DNA from 3 places in the Microbispora sp. NPDC004025 genome. Region 1 is predicted to be linked to each of the others. Evidence: riboswitches for the same ligand, from Rfam matches in the RefSeq annotation. Region 1 holds a riboswitch; each other region holds the start of a gene.
The links. Region 1 has a riboswitch for cyclic di-AMP ahead of ACWEQG_RS13070 (C40 family peptidase). Riboswitches for the same ligand answer to the same signal wherever they lie in the genome.
Positions count from the first base shown of each region.

Region 2: linked by a shared signal. The riboswitch ahead of ACWEQG_RS03580 (C40 family peptidase) and the one ahead of ACWEQG_RS13070 (C40 family peptidase) in region 1 are both predicted to bind cyclic di-AMP.
Region 3: linked by a shared signal. The riboswitch ahead of ACWEQG_RS37770 (coiled-coil domain-containing protein) and the one ahead of ACWEQG_RS13070 (C40 family peptidase) in region 1 are both predicted to bind cyclic di-AMP.

Region 1 covers NZ_JBSGHN010000004.1:246,242-250,824, forward strand. Annotated here, with positions in the region: gene ACWEQG_RS13060 (hypothetical protein) at 1-385, shown strand, start outside; gene ACWEQG_RS13065 (hypothetical protein) at 443-1,531, shown strand; cyclic di-AMP (ydaO/yuaA leader) riboswitch at 1,812-1,971, shown strand; gene ACWEQG_RS13070 (C40 family peptidase) at 2,308-2,643, shown strand; gene ACWEQG_RS13075 (non-reducing end alpha-L-arabinofuranosidase family hydrolase) at 2,777-4,255, opposite strand.
Region 2 covers NZ_JBSGHN010000001.1:723,268-727,850, forward strand. Annotated here, with positions in the region: gene ACWEQG_RS03570 (NYN domain-containing protein) at 1-910, shown strand, start outside; gene ACWEQG_RS03575 (NlpC/P60 family protein) at 1,046-2,008, shown strand; cyclic di-AMP (ydaO/yuaA leader) riboswitch at 2,305-2,463, shown strand; gene ACWEQG_RS03580 (C40 family peptidase) at 2,585-3,109, shown strand; gene ACWEQG_RS03585 (hypothetical protein) at 3,213-4,127, shown strand; gene ACWEQG_RS03590 (glycosyltransferase family 4 protein) at 4,216-4,583, shown strand, end outside.
Region 3 covers NZ_JBSGHN010000026.1:16,686-21,268, forward strand. Annotated here, with positions in the region: gene ACWEQG_RS37750 (TIGR03086 family metal-binding protein) at 1-96, shown strand, start outside; gene ACWEQG_RS37755 (50S ribosomal protein bL37) at 106-183, opposite strand; gene ACWEQG_RS37760 (DeoR/GlpR family DNA-binding transcription regulator) at 324-1,127, shown strand; gene galT (galactose-1-phosphate uridylyltransferase) at 1,165-2,223, shown strand; cyclic di-AMP (ydaO/yuaA leader) riboswitch at 2,296-2,434, shown strand; gene ACWEQG_RS37770 (coiled-coil domain-containing protein) at 2,448-3,380, shown strand; gene ACWEQG_RS37775 (hypothetical protein) at 3,446-3,877, opposite strand; gene ACWEQG_RS37780 (serine hydrolase domain-containing protein) at 4,200-4,583, shown strand, end outside.

The DNA of each region.
Region 1 (4,583 bases):
GCTGCGTGCCCGGTTGCGGCCGAAGACGCGAAGGTGGGCGGTGGCCCTGGCGAACGACTACGTGACGGCGGCGGTGCCCGTCGGCTCGTGGCCGGAGTCCCGCAAGCTGCGCCTGCTCAACCTGCGCACCGGCCACGAGAGCGGCACCGTGACCGTGCGGCTGCCCCGCGGGCAGCAGATCGACGACCTCGACTTCGACACGGCGGGGCGCGTGGTCGTCCGCTCGCGGACCAAGACGGGCGTGGCGGTCTACCGGGTCTCGAAGACGACCGGCAAGGCGACGCTGCTGCGGACGCTCACCCGGCCCGACACACGGATCTGGGTGCTCCCGGGCGACAGCACGTACGAGCCGTGGACGGAGAAGGCGAGCAAATCGTCCCGGTGACGAAGTGAACTGATCCTCTCCTCCGAACGTCATCCTCATGACGGAAGGGGAGGCGTTGTGCGTACCGCGATCGTCTCGGGGATGACGGCGCTCGGGCTGGCGTGCGCGCCCGCCGTGGCGGCCTCCGGCGTGACCCACGAGGGCGGCCGGGCCGGGGAGACCGCCGCGTGGCGGCTGGCCAGGGTGAACACCCTGCCCGGTGACGACGTCCTCGACGACGTGACGGTCCTGGCCGACGGCTCGGTGTGGGCGGCCGGTCACCGGGTCGCGAACGGGAAGCAGCGGGGCCTGGTCCAGAGGTACGACGGCCGGGCGTGGCAGGTGGTCCCCGGCGCCCCGGCGTACGAGCTGAAGGCCGTGGCGGCCACCTCGAACAGCAACGCTTGGGTCTTCGGCCAGGGGAAGGCCGCCCGGTGGAACGGCCGCGCGTGGACCACCTTCTCGCTGGGCGGCGCGTTCTCGGCGACGGACGCCGACGCGACAGGCGCGAAGGACGTCTGGGCGGTGGCCGGGTCCTCGGCCTCGGCCAGGCACTGGAACGGATCCTCGTGGAAGAGCGTCCGGCTGCCGGCCCACGCCGCCGCCGTCGACGCGTACAGGGCCCGCGATGTCTGGGCGGCGGGCAGCAAGGGCGACCGTCCCGCGATCATGCGGTGGAACGGAGGGTCCTGGGCGCTGGTGCCCACGCCCGCGGTCAAGCTGCCCGCCCCCGACGCCGTCGCGTTCCTCGCCGACATCGCCGTCGTGAGCCCGGGGAACGTGTGGGCCGTCGGCGGCGTCACCTGGGAGGGCGCGGACGACGAGGGTGACGACGTCACCTACAACCGCACCCTGGTGATGCGCTGGAACGGCACGTCCTGGTCCGCCTCGGTCGGCGCCGCCAACGCGCAGCCGTACACGGAGGTGGAGCCCGACGGCAAGGGCGGCATGTGGGTCGTGCAGGGCAACTGGAACCCCACTCTGTGGCACGTGACGGGCTCGGCGTGGAGGAGCGTCCCCCTCCCCCGGAAGGCGGGCACCGACGCCGTCCTGTCCTCGATCGCGCGCAGGCCGGGCACGGCGGCGCTGTGGGGCGCGGGTTTCACCGTGCCGCAGGGCGACCCCGACGACCCCTCGGCCAACGGCACGTTCTGGCGTACGCGCTGATCTTCACGATGCCGGGAGCTTCTCTCCGGCTCTCGTGCGGGTGTGACGAGCGTCACGTTTCCCCGATAACGCTGCTCTGACCTGCGGCTATGCGGACATGATCCCTTTTATGGGCTTCTTACCCTTTATGTGTCCTTTGCCCGAATATGGGGGAGCTTGGTAGTTTCCTTGCCCTGTGACGGCGGCGTACCCCATGACGCCGCCGTCGCGGAACCGGCACCGCCGTGCTTGAAAACGAAAATCCACTGTCACCGTCGTCATGTCCTCTCCGCCCCCCAGGGCGCCGGTGACGCCGAATCCGTGCGGCAAGGAAGCACGGAGCCGGGGAACCAGTCGACCTTCGCACGAAGGTCCGGGGTGAATCGGCGCGCCGAGCGCCGTAGGGCGACTTCCCTGCCCGAATCCGTCAGCTAACCCGGTAGGCGCAAGCGGAAGACTCTAGGAGAGACCCCCTGTCTACCAACCCCGCCACCCTGTCCCGCATCGCCCGCGTCACGATCGGTGGCGTCGCGCTCACCGCCTCTGTAGCGGCGTTCGGCGCGCTGCCCGCGGCCGCCGCACCGGGGACGGTCACGGCACCACAGCCCGCCTCGACGCTCATCCCGCCCCAGCCCCCCGCGACGGGAGCCACCCCGGCGCCCACGACCCCGACCCCGATCCCGACCACGGCGGCGACCCCGGCGGCGGCCGCCGCCGGGGCCACCCCGGACGCCGCCGCGGCCAAGAAGCTCAGCAAGTCCGCTCTCCAGCAGGAGAAGGCCGAGCGCGCCATCAAGGTGGCGAAGAAGCAGCTCGGCGACCCCTACGTGTGGGGCGCCACAGGCCCGCGGGCGTTCGACTGCTCCGGGCTGGTCCAGTTCGCCTGGCGCAAGGCCGGGATCAAGCTCCCGCGCACGACGTGGTCCATGCTCAACGCCGCCAAGAAGAAGGTCCGCCTGGCCCACCTCAAGCCCGGCGACCTCGTCTTCACCAGCGGCGGCGGCCACGTGGGCATGTACATCGGGCACAAGAAGGTGATCAACGCCCCCCACAGCGGCGCGGTGGTCCGCATCGACAGCCTCAAGGGCTACTGGAGGAGCAGCTTCCTCACCGCCGTACGTCCGGGGGTCTGACACCGGGGCGCGCGGGGTTCCCGGCCTGCGTCGGCGCGGGCCGGGAACCCCGCGCGCGCCCGCGCCCTCGGAACCAGGAAACCTCCGGTCGGGCGACACCGACCGGAGGTCTCATGAATCCTGCGTCACATCATCAGCGCTGCAGCGTCAGCACGCCCGGCCGGTAGGGCAGGAGGCCGTAGTCGCCGCCGGAGCTGGGGCTACGACCCTGGTAGAGCAGCTGCAGGTTGCAGGCGTCGACGGTCTTGGTCTGGTCGGGGTTGTTGCGGACCAGGTCACCGTGGCTGATGTCGTTGGTCCAGGTGGCGCCGCTGTTGGCCTTGCCCGCGAAGGGGTTGCTCTCGCTGGTGGCCTGCGGGGTCCACGAACCACCCAGGCTGGTCGCCGTGTACGAGCGGAAGTAACGGCCCTGCGAGCCGATCGACTCGACCAGCATCAGGTACTTGTTCAGGCCCTGGAGCTTGTAGACCTCGACGCCCTCGAACAGGTTGTTCGTCGTGTCGCTCATGATCGTGGTGTAGTTGGAGCCGAAGCTGCTCGGGAAGTTCCCGATGGGCATGCTCTGCCGGTAGATCTTGCCGTTGTCGCCGGCGAAGAACAGGTACATGTTCTGGCCGTCACCGATGAGGGTCTGGTCGATGGGGCCGGTGCCGGAGCCGGTGATGCTCGCCGTGGACAGCGTCTGCTGCGCGGACCAGCTGTTCACGTTGCTGGGGTCGCTGGAGGTCCGGTAGGAGAAGGCGGTTCCGCCCCACTGGTAGGCCAGCACCCAGATGTTCTTCGGAGCGAAGTAGAACAGCGTGGGCGCGACGGCCGAGAAGGGCATCGTGTTCTGGCTGGCCGAGGCCATGTCGGACCAGTTGGTGAACAGGCCGAAGTTCATCGAACCCCAGCTCGTGCCCGTGTTGTGCGTCGTCGCGTAGACCAGGTGCTTGCCGTTGTAGACGACGTTGGTGAAGTCCTTGAGCGAAACCCACCCGGACTTCGGGTTCGCCAGCGAGCCCGTGGAGCTCCAGCGGTACGTCGACGGGAGGTCGCACGTGCCGCCGGTCGGCGTCACCGTCGGGGACGGTGACGAGCTCGGGCCGCCGCCTCCGCGGATGCTCCACTTCTGGTTGTCGCCGCCCCAGCAGCTGTAGAGCTGGACCTGGCTGCCGTTGGCGGTGCCGGCGCCGACGACGTCCAGGCACAGCCCGGACGCGACGCCCACGATGGTGCCGTCGGAGTTCTGGCGCCACTTCTGGTTGTTCTGGCCGTTGCAGGACCAGATCACGACCTTGGTGCCGTTCGTCGTGCCCATGTTGTAGGCGTCCACGCACCGGGTGCCGTTGAAGGTCCGCAGCTCACCGGCGGAGGTGAACTCGAAGCCCTGGTTCGCCTGCCCGTTGCAGTCGTAGATCTGCAGAGCGGTGCCCAGCGCGTCGGTGTTGCCCGCCACGTCCAGGCAACGCCCCGACGCAGCGCTCACCAGGGGTGCGGGCGCCGCCGACGCCGGCACCGCCCACGTCGCGGTGGCCGCCACCAACGCGGCCAGCACCGCCACGAGGCGTACGCCGACACCGACCGGCGAACGACGCCGGCCGCTCGTCATACGAATGGGGGGTGAATCCATTGTTTCGTTCTCCTCCTTCGGGGGGTGAAAGCGTGGCGAAGCAGGCCACGCCAGGAAAAACCGCAGCGATTGCACGGTGGCGGACAGGTACCGTCCGCGATGGAAGGGCCAAGGGCGACCACGGATCTGTTAGCGCTAACATCTTGCGCAATCCCGGGTTCCTCTCCCTCGGCTACTCGTCGGTGATGGTGCAGCGGCGCGGATACGACCGGGCGAGGCACCGCGTCAAGGACGCGACTCTGCCCCCCGCCGGCCACGTCCGGATGCCGCCGGGGTGGCGCGCGGCCGCGGACCGCCTCCGATCATGGAGACCCTCCTTTCCGTGGCC
Region 2 (4,583 bases), on a different contig from region 1:
GCAGGCGGAGACGCGGCTGCGCGAGCAGCTCGCGGCGCAGCGAGCCTCCGCCAAGGAGGAGATCGACCGGGTGCGCGAGCAGCTCAAGGCGGCCCGCGCGGAGAACTCCGACCTGCGGCGCAAGCTGCACGAGGCCCGTGAGCGGGTCAGGGCCGCCGAGACCAGGGCGGCCGAGCTGGAGGCGGAGACGGCCGAGGCGCGGGCCAGGGTCGCGAGCGCCAACGGCGCGGCCGAGACCGAGCTGCGCCGGCTCAAGGAACGCCTGGCGGACGCCGAGCGCCAGCTGGAGGCGAGCCGCAGGGCCGCCCGCGAGGGCCGCAGCATCGAGGACGCCCGGGTCCGGGTGCTGCTGGACGCGCTGCAGGACACCGCCGCGGGGCTGCGCAAGGAGCTCGGCCTGCCCACCACGATCAGCAGGCCGGCCGACTACGTGACCGCCGTCGTGCCGGGCGAGCCGGGCGTGACGGCCGTGCCCGCGCGGGCGCTGGCCAACGACGACCCCCAGCTGCTCGATCAGCTCCTGGCCCTCCCTCACCTGCACCTGATCGTCGACGGTTATAACGTGACCAAGACCGGCTACCCCTCGCTGACCCTCGCCGACCAGCGGGCCCGGCTGCTCACCGGGCTCGGCGGGCTCGCCGTCCAGACGCGGGCGGAGGTGACGTGCGTCTTCGACGGCGCCGAGCTCAACGGGCCCGTCCAGGTGTCCGCGCCGCGCGGGGTCCGGGTGATGTTCAGCGCGCCCGGGGAGATCGCCGACGACCTCATCCGCACGCTGGTGCGGGCGGAGCCCTCGGGGCGGGCGATCGCGGTCGTCTCCTCCGACCGGGAAGTGGCCGAGTCGGTGCGCCGCATGGGCGCGCGCCCGGTGCCCTCGCTCCTGCTGCTGCGCCGGCTCGGCCGCGGTTGAGCGCCCGTACGCACGCTCCGGACGCGCCTGGTCGCCCTGTGTCATGACCGCGGCGAATACCTGCGACCAGGTTGAAGCTTCATGATCGCCTGGATAGAGTCGCGCGCAGGTTTCGTAGATCTAAAGGGGGCCTCAGTGCGAGGGCGTGTGCCGGTGGCCGCCGGTTTGGCCGCCGTGGTCCTGCTGATGCCGGTGACGGGCGCGCAGGCGGATCCGAAGCCCACTGTCGCGCAGGCCAAGGCGAAGCTGAACAAGCTCAACGAGCAGGCCGACAAGCTCGTGGACCGCTACAACGCGGCCAACGAGAAGTGGAAGAAGGCGAGGCGGAAGTACCTCGCCGTCAACGAGGACTACAAGAAGCACAACGTCCGGGTGGAGGAGCTCCGCTCCGGGCTGGTCACGATGGCCGTCAACAGCTACCAAATCGGCGAGATGGGCTCGTGGGGCGGCGTCTTCTACAGCTCGAACCCCGACTCCATGCTCAGCGGCCTCGCCACGTTCAACCACATCTCGGCCGAGCGCGCCGGGCGGCTCCGGGAGTACGAGAGCGCCATCCAGGGCCTCAAGGACCGCCGTGACCAGAGCAAGGCGTCCTACGACGAGGCCGCCGACGTCAGGAGCGAGCTCGCCGACGAGAAGGAGAAGGTCGACAAGCTCGTCAGGGAGCAGATGAAGCTGCTGCGCTCGCTCGGGACGTACAACCCGGGCAACCCGAACAGCGCCGGCATCGTCTACACCGGGCCGGCGTCGGGCAACGCGCTGGCGGCGCTCCAGTTCGCCTACAAGCAGGTCGGCAAGCCGTACCGCTACGGAGGCACCGGGCCGGACTCCTGGGACTGCTCGGGTCTCGTGCAGGCCGCCTGGTCGGCCGCGGGAGTGACCCTGCCCCGGACGAGCTACGAGCAGTGGGCCTGGGGTGCGAGCCGCAGGGTCTCGCTGGACGAGCTCCAGCCGGGCGATCTGCTCTGGCACGCCGGGTACGGGCACGTCGGCATCTACGCCGGCGACGGCAAGGTCGTCCACGCTCCGCAGACCGGAGATGTTGTGAAAGTTGTCACACTCGCCGAGTATCGCGCCATCGGCGCCGTCCGTCCCTGACGTCTCGCCGTGCTGTGAGGCTGTGGCTCAAGTGACCGAATTGAGCGTCTGTGGCGGGACTGTGAGTAGAGTCACATTTAGCCAACCGTGCTGCGGGTAAGCTGCGGTTTCTTCTCCGCGGCCTTCGTTATCCGATCTTTATCCGGCGGCGGGGCTTTGCCGAACACGCCGGGTCCTGGGTAGCTTCTGGGCCGCGGCGAGCACGCCTCGCCGCCGCGAACCGGTCCGGCCGGCCGGTAGCGAAACAATTCCACCGTCATCGGCGCCCCCAACACCCCCCTCGCGGGATCCCCGGCGCCGGTGGCCTGCCGAGTCCGTGCAGTCAGGAGGCACGGAGCCGGGGAACCATCGACCTTCACGCGAAGGTCCGGGGTGAATCGGCGCATCGCGCGCCGTAGGGCGGCTTCCCAGCCCGAACCCGTCAGCTAACCCGGTAGGCGTTTGCGGAAGAGCCGAGGAGAGATCCTGTCTACCACCCCCGCTAGCCTGTCCCGTATTGCCCGAATTGCCCTTGGAAGTGCCGCTCTGACGGCATCCGTAGGGGTCGCCGGTGCGCATCCGGCGGCGGCCGACACGGTGACGGTCACGGTCGTCAAGACAGCCCCCGAGACGAAGACGGCCCCGAAGACGGCCACGGCGACCGGTGCGAACACCACCGCCCGCCAGGCCGCGGCGAAGAAGCAGGCGACGAAGAAGAAGTCCGCCGCCAAACGGAAGGTCAGCAGAAGCGCGCTCCAGCGGGCCAAAGCCCTGCGCGCGGTGCAGACCGCCAGGAAGCAGATCGGCGACCCCTATCGCTACGGGGCCACCGGACCGGGCGCGTTCGACTGCTCGGGCCTGGTCCAGTACGCCTGGCGCAAGGCGGGCGTACGGCTGCCGCGCACGACGTGGTCCATCCGGGGCGCGGTCAGGAAGAAGGTGTCCTGGGGGCACTTCAAGCCCGGTGACCTGATCTTCACCAGCGGCGGCGGCCACGTCGGCATGTACGTCGGGCACGGCAAGATGGTCCACGCTCCGCACAGCGGCACGCGGGTGCGGATCGACAAGCTGGACGCCTACCGGAGGAGCACCTTCGTGGGTGCCGTCCGTCCGGGCGTCTGAGGGCGCCGGTCACCAAGCCCCCTCGACCGGTGCCGTCCTTGCGGCCCCGTCCACCTCGCCGAGGTGGACGGGGCCGTGGCATGCGCTGGCTACCATGCACGGCGTGACTGTCACGAGCGGCGTGCCCGGGGGCGTGCCGGGCGTGCGCGCCGAGGCCGACCGGCGCCGGCCCGCGAATCCGTCCCACGGAGTCCGTCCCCGCCGTGCCGCGGCCGTGGCCGTCGCGCTGGCCGCGCTGCTGGCCGGGCCGGAGGCCGCGGCCGCGCCCGATCCACTGCTCGCCCTGCGGCTCGACGCCCGCGCCGCCGTGCGGGAGCATCCGGGCATGTGGACCGGCGCCTCCGTCGCCCGCGGCGCGCGCGCTGTCGTCGTCGGGTCGCCCCGGCCGCTGGTCGCCGAGATCGCCGAGCTGGCCGATCGTGCGGACCGTACGGTGCGGAGGATCTGGGGCGGGTACGGCGGCGCGGTGGTCCTCGTGCCCCGGGGCGAGGAACAGACCGCCGTGCTGGCCGCGCCGGCGAAGGTGGAGGGCCTGGCGGCCGTCGCCACCGGCGGCCGGGTGATCGTGCAGCCGGCCGCGTTCGCCCGCCTGTCCGCGACCGGCCGCCTGGTCGTCGTGACCCATGAGCTGACGCACGTCGCGACCGCCGGCCCCCGCGCCGTCCCGATGTGGCTCATGGAGGGCTTCGCCGACTACGTGGGCTACCTGGACAGCGGACTGCCGGTCCGCACGGTGGCCGCCGAGCTGGCCGCCGACGTGGCCGCCGGCAGGCCGGCGCTGCGGGAGCTGCCGGGGCCCGGCGACTTCGCCGCCAGGCCCGCCCAGGCGTACGAGGAGGCGTGGCTGGCCTGCCGCTACATCGCCGCCCGGTTCGGCGAGCGGAGGCTGGTCGCCCTCTACCGCGCCGCGCGGCGCGAGGAGATCGGCGCCGCCCTGCGGGAGGTGCTCGGGCTGACCCCCGGCCGCCTGACCCTCGAATGGCGGGCGTACGCGCGCGGGCAGCTCGCCCGGTCCTGATCGGGTTTCCGCGGAGGGACCGCCGCGGCTGCGACAATGCCTTCTCGGGCGGCGCGGGCGGACCGCGCGTGGCACGCCGGGGGTGAGGATGACGAAGCGGACGCTGATCGTCACGAACGACTTCCCGCCCAGACCGGGCGGCATCCAGGCGTTCGTGCACGGCCTCGCCTCACGCAGGCCGCCCGGCTCGGTGGTCGTGTACGCCCCGCGCTGGAAGGGGTGCGAGGACTTCGACGCCCGCCAGCCGTACGAGGTGGTCCGCCACCCCTCCTCGCTGATGCTGCCGACGCGCTCGGTGGCGAGGAGGGCGGCGGCGCTGGTCGAGGACGGCGCCACCGTCGTGTTCGGCGCGGCGGCGCCGCTGGGGCTGCTCGCCCCCGCCCTGCGCGCCGCGGGCGCGGGCCGGGTCGTCATGCTCACCCACGGGCACGAGGCGTCCTGGGCCCGCCTGCCCGG
Region 3 (4,583 bases), on a different contig from region 1:
TACCGCGAGGCGGGGGTGATCGGGGACGAGCGAGGCGTCCCGGCCGGCGCCGACCAGCAGACTCGCCTGCTCGCCGCCTGGGGCAGGAACGCCTAGGCCGGGCCTCTACCGGCCCGTGGGCCGCCTGCCGTGGTTGGCCTTCTTCTTCTTGCGTGCCTTCGACTTGCGTGCGCGTCTGCCCATGAAGACCGCCTTCCGTCGAGTACGGCGTTTCGCTCACTGTCCTCCCCGGGACCGCGACCGGCAAGTACCCGGACCCCAACTCAACACGTCCCCACGTGTGTGGGGCATAATTTGTTTGAATCTGTTGACAGGAGTGGTGGATGCTGGCCCAGCAACGGCAGCAGGCGATCCTGGAGAGGGTGCGCAGAACCGGCGGGGTGCGCGTCGCGCAGCTCGTACGCGACCTCGGGGTCTCGGACATGACGATCCGCCGCGACCTGGAGGTCCTCGCGGAACGCGGCCTGATCGTCAAGGTGCACGGCGGGGCGACCGCCACCGGCACCGGCTCGACGGAGGAGCCGGGCTTCGCGGCCAAGTCGGTGCGGCAGCAGGCCGAGAAGGAGGCCATCGCCCGCCGGGCGGCCATGCTCGTACGGCCGGGCAGTTCGGTCGCCCTGTCGGCCGGAACCACGACCTGGACGCTCGCCCACCACCTGGTGGACGTGCCCGAACTGACTGTGATCACCAACTCCGTGCAGGTGGCCGACGTCTTCCACCGGGCGGGGCGGCCCGACCAGACCGTGGTGCTGGTGGGAGGCGTGCGCACGCCCTCCGACGCCCTGGTCGGCCCGGTGGCCGTGGCGGCCGTCCGCTCCCTGAACGTCGACACGCTCATGCTCGGTGTGCACGGCATGAGCGTCAGGGCGGGATACACCACGCCCAACCTGCTGGAGGCGGAGACCGACCGCGCTCTCATCGCGGCCGCCCAGCAGCTCGTGGTCCTGGCCGACCACACCAAGTGGGGGACGATCGGCATCAGCACGATCGCCGCCCTCGGCGAGGCCGACGTGGTCGTGAGCGACGTCGGCCTGCCGGATGAGGCGCGCGCCGAGCTGTCGGAGCACGCCGGCGAGCTCCTCCTCGCCGATCCGTCCGGGGAATCCGCACTGGAAACCGCCCTGTGACGCCGAACACCGCACGCCGATAGTTGGAGACCGCTTCGTGAAGCGCACCATCACCCATCTCGCCGACGGCCGCGAGCTCATCTACTTCGACCGGCGCGACGACGCCGACCACAGCGCCACCGACCCCAGGGACCTACCGCCGCGCCCGCTCGCCTCCGAGTTGCGCTACGACCCCCTGATGGACGAGTGGGTGGCCGTCGCCCGGCATCGTCAGACGCGCACCCACCTGCCGTCCGCCCAGGAGTGCCCGCTCTGCCCGGCACATCCCGGCTCGGAGATCCCCTCGCCGTACGAGGTGGCGGTGTTCGAGAACCGGTTCCCGTCGTTCAGCTTCAACACCGGAGCGTACGAGCAGGTGGGCGGCCTGAGCGAGGTGCGGCCGGGGATCGGGCGCTGTGAGGTGGTCTGCTTCACCTCCGACCACAACGCGTCGTTCAGCTCCCTGAGCGACGAGCAGGCCGAGCTGGTCGTCGAGGCGTGGGCCGACCGTACGGCCGAGCTGTCCGCGCTGCCCGGCGTGGAACAGGTCTTCTGCTTCGAGAACCGCGGCGCCGAGATCGGCATCACGCTGCCGCATCCTCACGGGCAGATCTACGCCTATCCGTACGTCACGCCGCGTACGCGCCAGATGCTGGACACCGCCGCCCGTCACCGGGGCGGCAACCTGTTCGCGGACGTCCTGGCCGCCGAGCGGAAGGGCCCCCGGGTGGTGGCCGCCAACGAGCACTGGACGGCCTTCGTCCCGGCCGCCGCGCGGTACCCGTTCGAGGTGCACGTCTACCCGCACCGCCGGGTGCCCGACATCCCCGCCCTGTCGCCCGAGGAACGGGCCGCCTTCGCGCCGCTCTACATCGAGGTGCTGCGCCGCCTCGACGGGCTGTTCGGCGTCGTCATGCCGTACGTCGCCGCCTGGCACCAGGCCCCGGTCACCTACCGGCGCGACCTGGCCTACCTTCACCTCCAGCTCTTCACGATCCGGCGGGCGCCGAACAAGCTGAAGTACCTCGCCGGCTCGGAGTCGGCGATGGGCGCGTTCGTCAACGACGTGCTCCCGGAGGAGGCCGCCCGGATGCTCCGTGAAGTGGTCACGGCTTGATCACCGTAACGGTTGCGACTTGGGTGGCACCTGCGGTTTCTTTACCAGTAGTATCCCGGAGCACCGGCTGTCACAGCCGGTACGCCTAATCCCGGGCGCCTCGCCCGGGAGCCGGGGACCCAACCACGCATCTGGGGTCAAGGCAGCCGCCTGCCCGGGCTCCTCCAGCCCGCACCCGTCAGCTAACCCGGCCGGCATGTGGAGAGGAGTGGGCTCTGCCCCGCGTGTTCCCCCTGGCTGTCGGTGTGCTCGCCTCCGCCGCCCTCGTGTTCGGCGCGGCCGCCCCGGGCGCCGCCGACCCCAAGCCCACGGAGAAGCAGCTCAAGCAGGAGCTGTCGGACCTGCGGAAGAGGATCGACCGCCTGATCGCCGACTACAACGCCAAACGAGTCGCGCTCGCCAAGGCCCGTGTCGAGGAGAAGGCCGCGCGCGGCCGGCTGGCCAAGGCGGAGGCCGATTACGAGGTCGCCAGGGACGCCGTACGGCAGATGGCCGGGCTGCGCTACCAGACGGACAGCTCGATGGCGCTGCCCGACATGAACACCGCCGCGCTGAACTACCAGCTCAAACAGGAGCAGGCCGCCAGGCTCGAGCACTTCGACCAGATCCGCGCCGAGCGGCAACGGGCCGCGGACGCCGCCGAGACGCTCACCGGACAGCTCAAGACGCAGGCCGCCGAGGTCGCCGCACAGCGCGAGGACGCCGAAGACCTCATCGACAAGATCAAGGGCAAGCTCGACGCCCTCATCCCGATCGCCCCGGGCAGACGGGCCGGCGGTTCGTGGGCGCCGGAGCTGCCCGCCGGCTCCGACAACATCACCCCCCGTATGCGGCTCATGCGCACCGAGGTCGACAAGGCCTTCAACCTGCGGTTTCCGGTGGGCTGCTACCGCGCGGAGAACAGCGGCGAGCACCCCCTCGGCCGCGCCTGCGACTTCATGATGAGCTCGGGCGGCGCCATGCCCTCCCCCGAGATGAAGGCGCTCGGCGACAGCCTGGCCGCCTGGGCCATCAAGAACGGGCCGAAGCTGGGCGTGATGTACGTGATCTGGCAGCAGCGCATCTACAACCTCGGCCATCCGGGCTGGCGGACCATGTCCGATCGCGGCGGAGTCACCGCCAACCACTACGACCACGTCCACATCTCGATGTACTGACCTGTCTGGGCGTTCGCGGGGGAGGCCGGCCACCTCGGCGAGCGAGGCGGCCGGGCCGTTCCGGGTCAGGCGGGGATCTGCTTCTCGTGCCAGGTGTAGTAGAGGTAGGTGCTGCCGGGCCCGGTCAGCGTGCCGTAGACCTGCCAGAAGGTGTTGGCGCCGGGCGAGAAGCGGAAGATCTTGTCCCCAGGCCGGTCGTCCACGATCACTCGCTGTGACCCGGTGGGCCCGATCCGGACCTCGATCGTGAACGTCTCGGTGTCGGGGATGTCGAGGCAGACCTCGTGCGTGTACGCCGTCGAACCGGCGATGTTGTAGAGGCGATTGTCCACCGCCGGCGCCTCGACGTTGGTGGGGACGTATTTGTTGACGACATAGGTGTACCCGCCCGTGGAGCAGTCCACTGCGGATGTGTCCGCGGACGCGGGGCCGACGCCGGTGAGCGTGGCGCCGAGAACGCCGCCGGCGACGGCGAGAACGGAGATGGTGCGCTTCATGCCTCTCCTCATCCGTGCGGTGACCCTTCACCCAAGTAGTTGAAGGGTGAATTGATTTTGATCACATCTGCCACATATGCACAAGCCTGAGCAATGAACCGTTCATCTCTGAGTCAAGGCGGTCAGGTTCGGCCTCCACAGTCGATGAACGGCCTGCTTGTGCTCTGCGAGCACCCGCGATCCGGAAGAGAACGTCGTCTTCGCCGTTGACGAGGTTTCATCGATGGACTAACTTCGTCTCTGCGAGAGACGGCACCGCATCACCGTGCCCGCCTCGTCGGCTCCTGCCCACACACCCCGATCGTTCGGAAGGCGATGACGCATGCCCGGAATCGGCGGCGAGACCGCACCTGGATTCGAAGCAGTACGTGAGGCGTTCGCGGCGAACCTGTCCGGCGGGCAGGAGGTCGGGGCCGCGGTCGCCGTCTACCTGCACGGCCGGAAGGTCGTCGACCTGTGGGGCGGGATCGCCGACCCCGGGACGGGCCGCCCCTGGGACCGCGACACCCTGGCGGTCGTGTTCTCCACCACCAAGGGCGTCACCGCCGCCTGCGCGCACCTGCTGGCCGAGCGGGGCGAACTGGACCTGGACGCACCCGTCGCCGGCTACTGGCCGGAGTTCGCGGCGAACGGCAAGGACCGCATCCCGGTGCGCTGGCTGCTCACCCACCAGGCCGGACTGCCCGCGATCGACAACCCGATCACC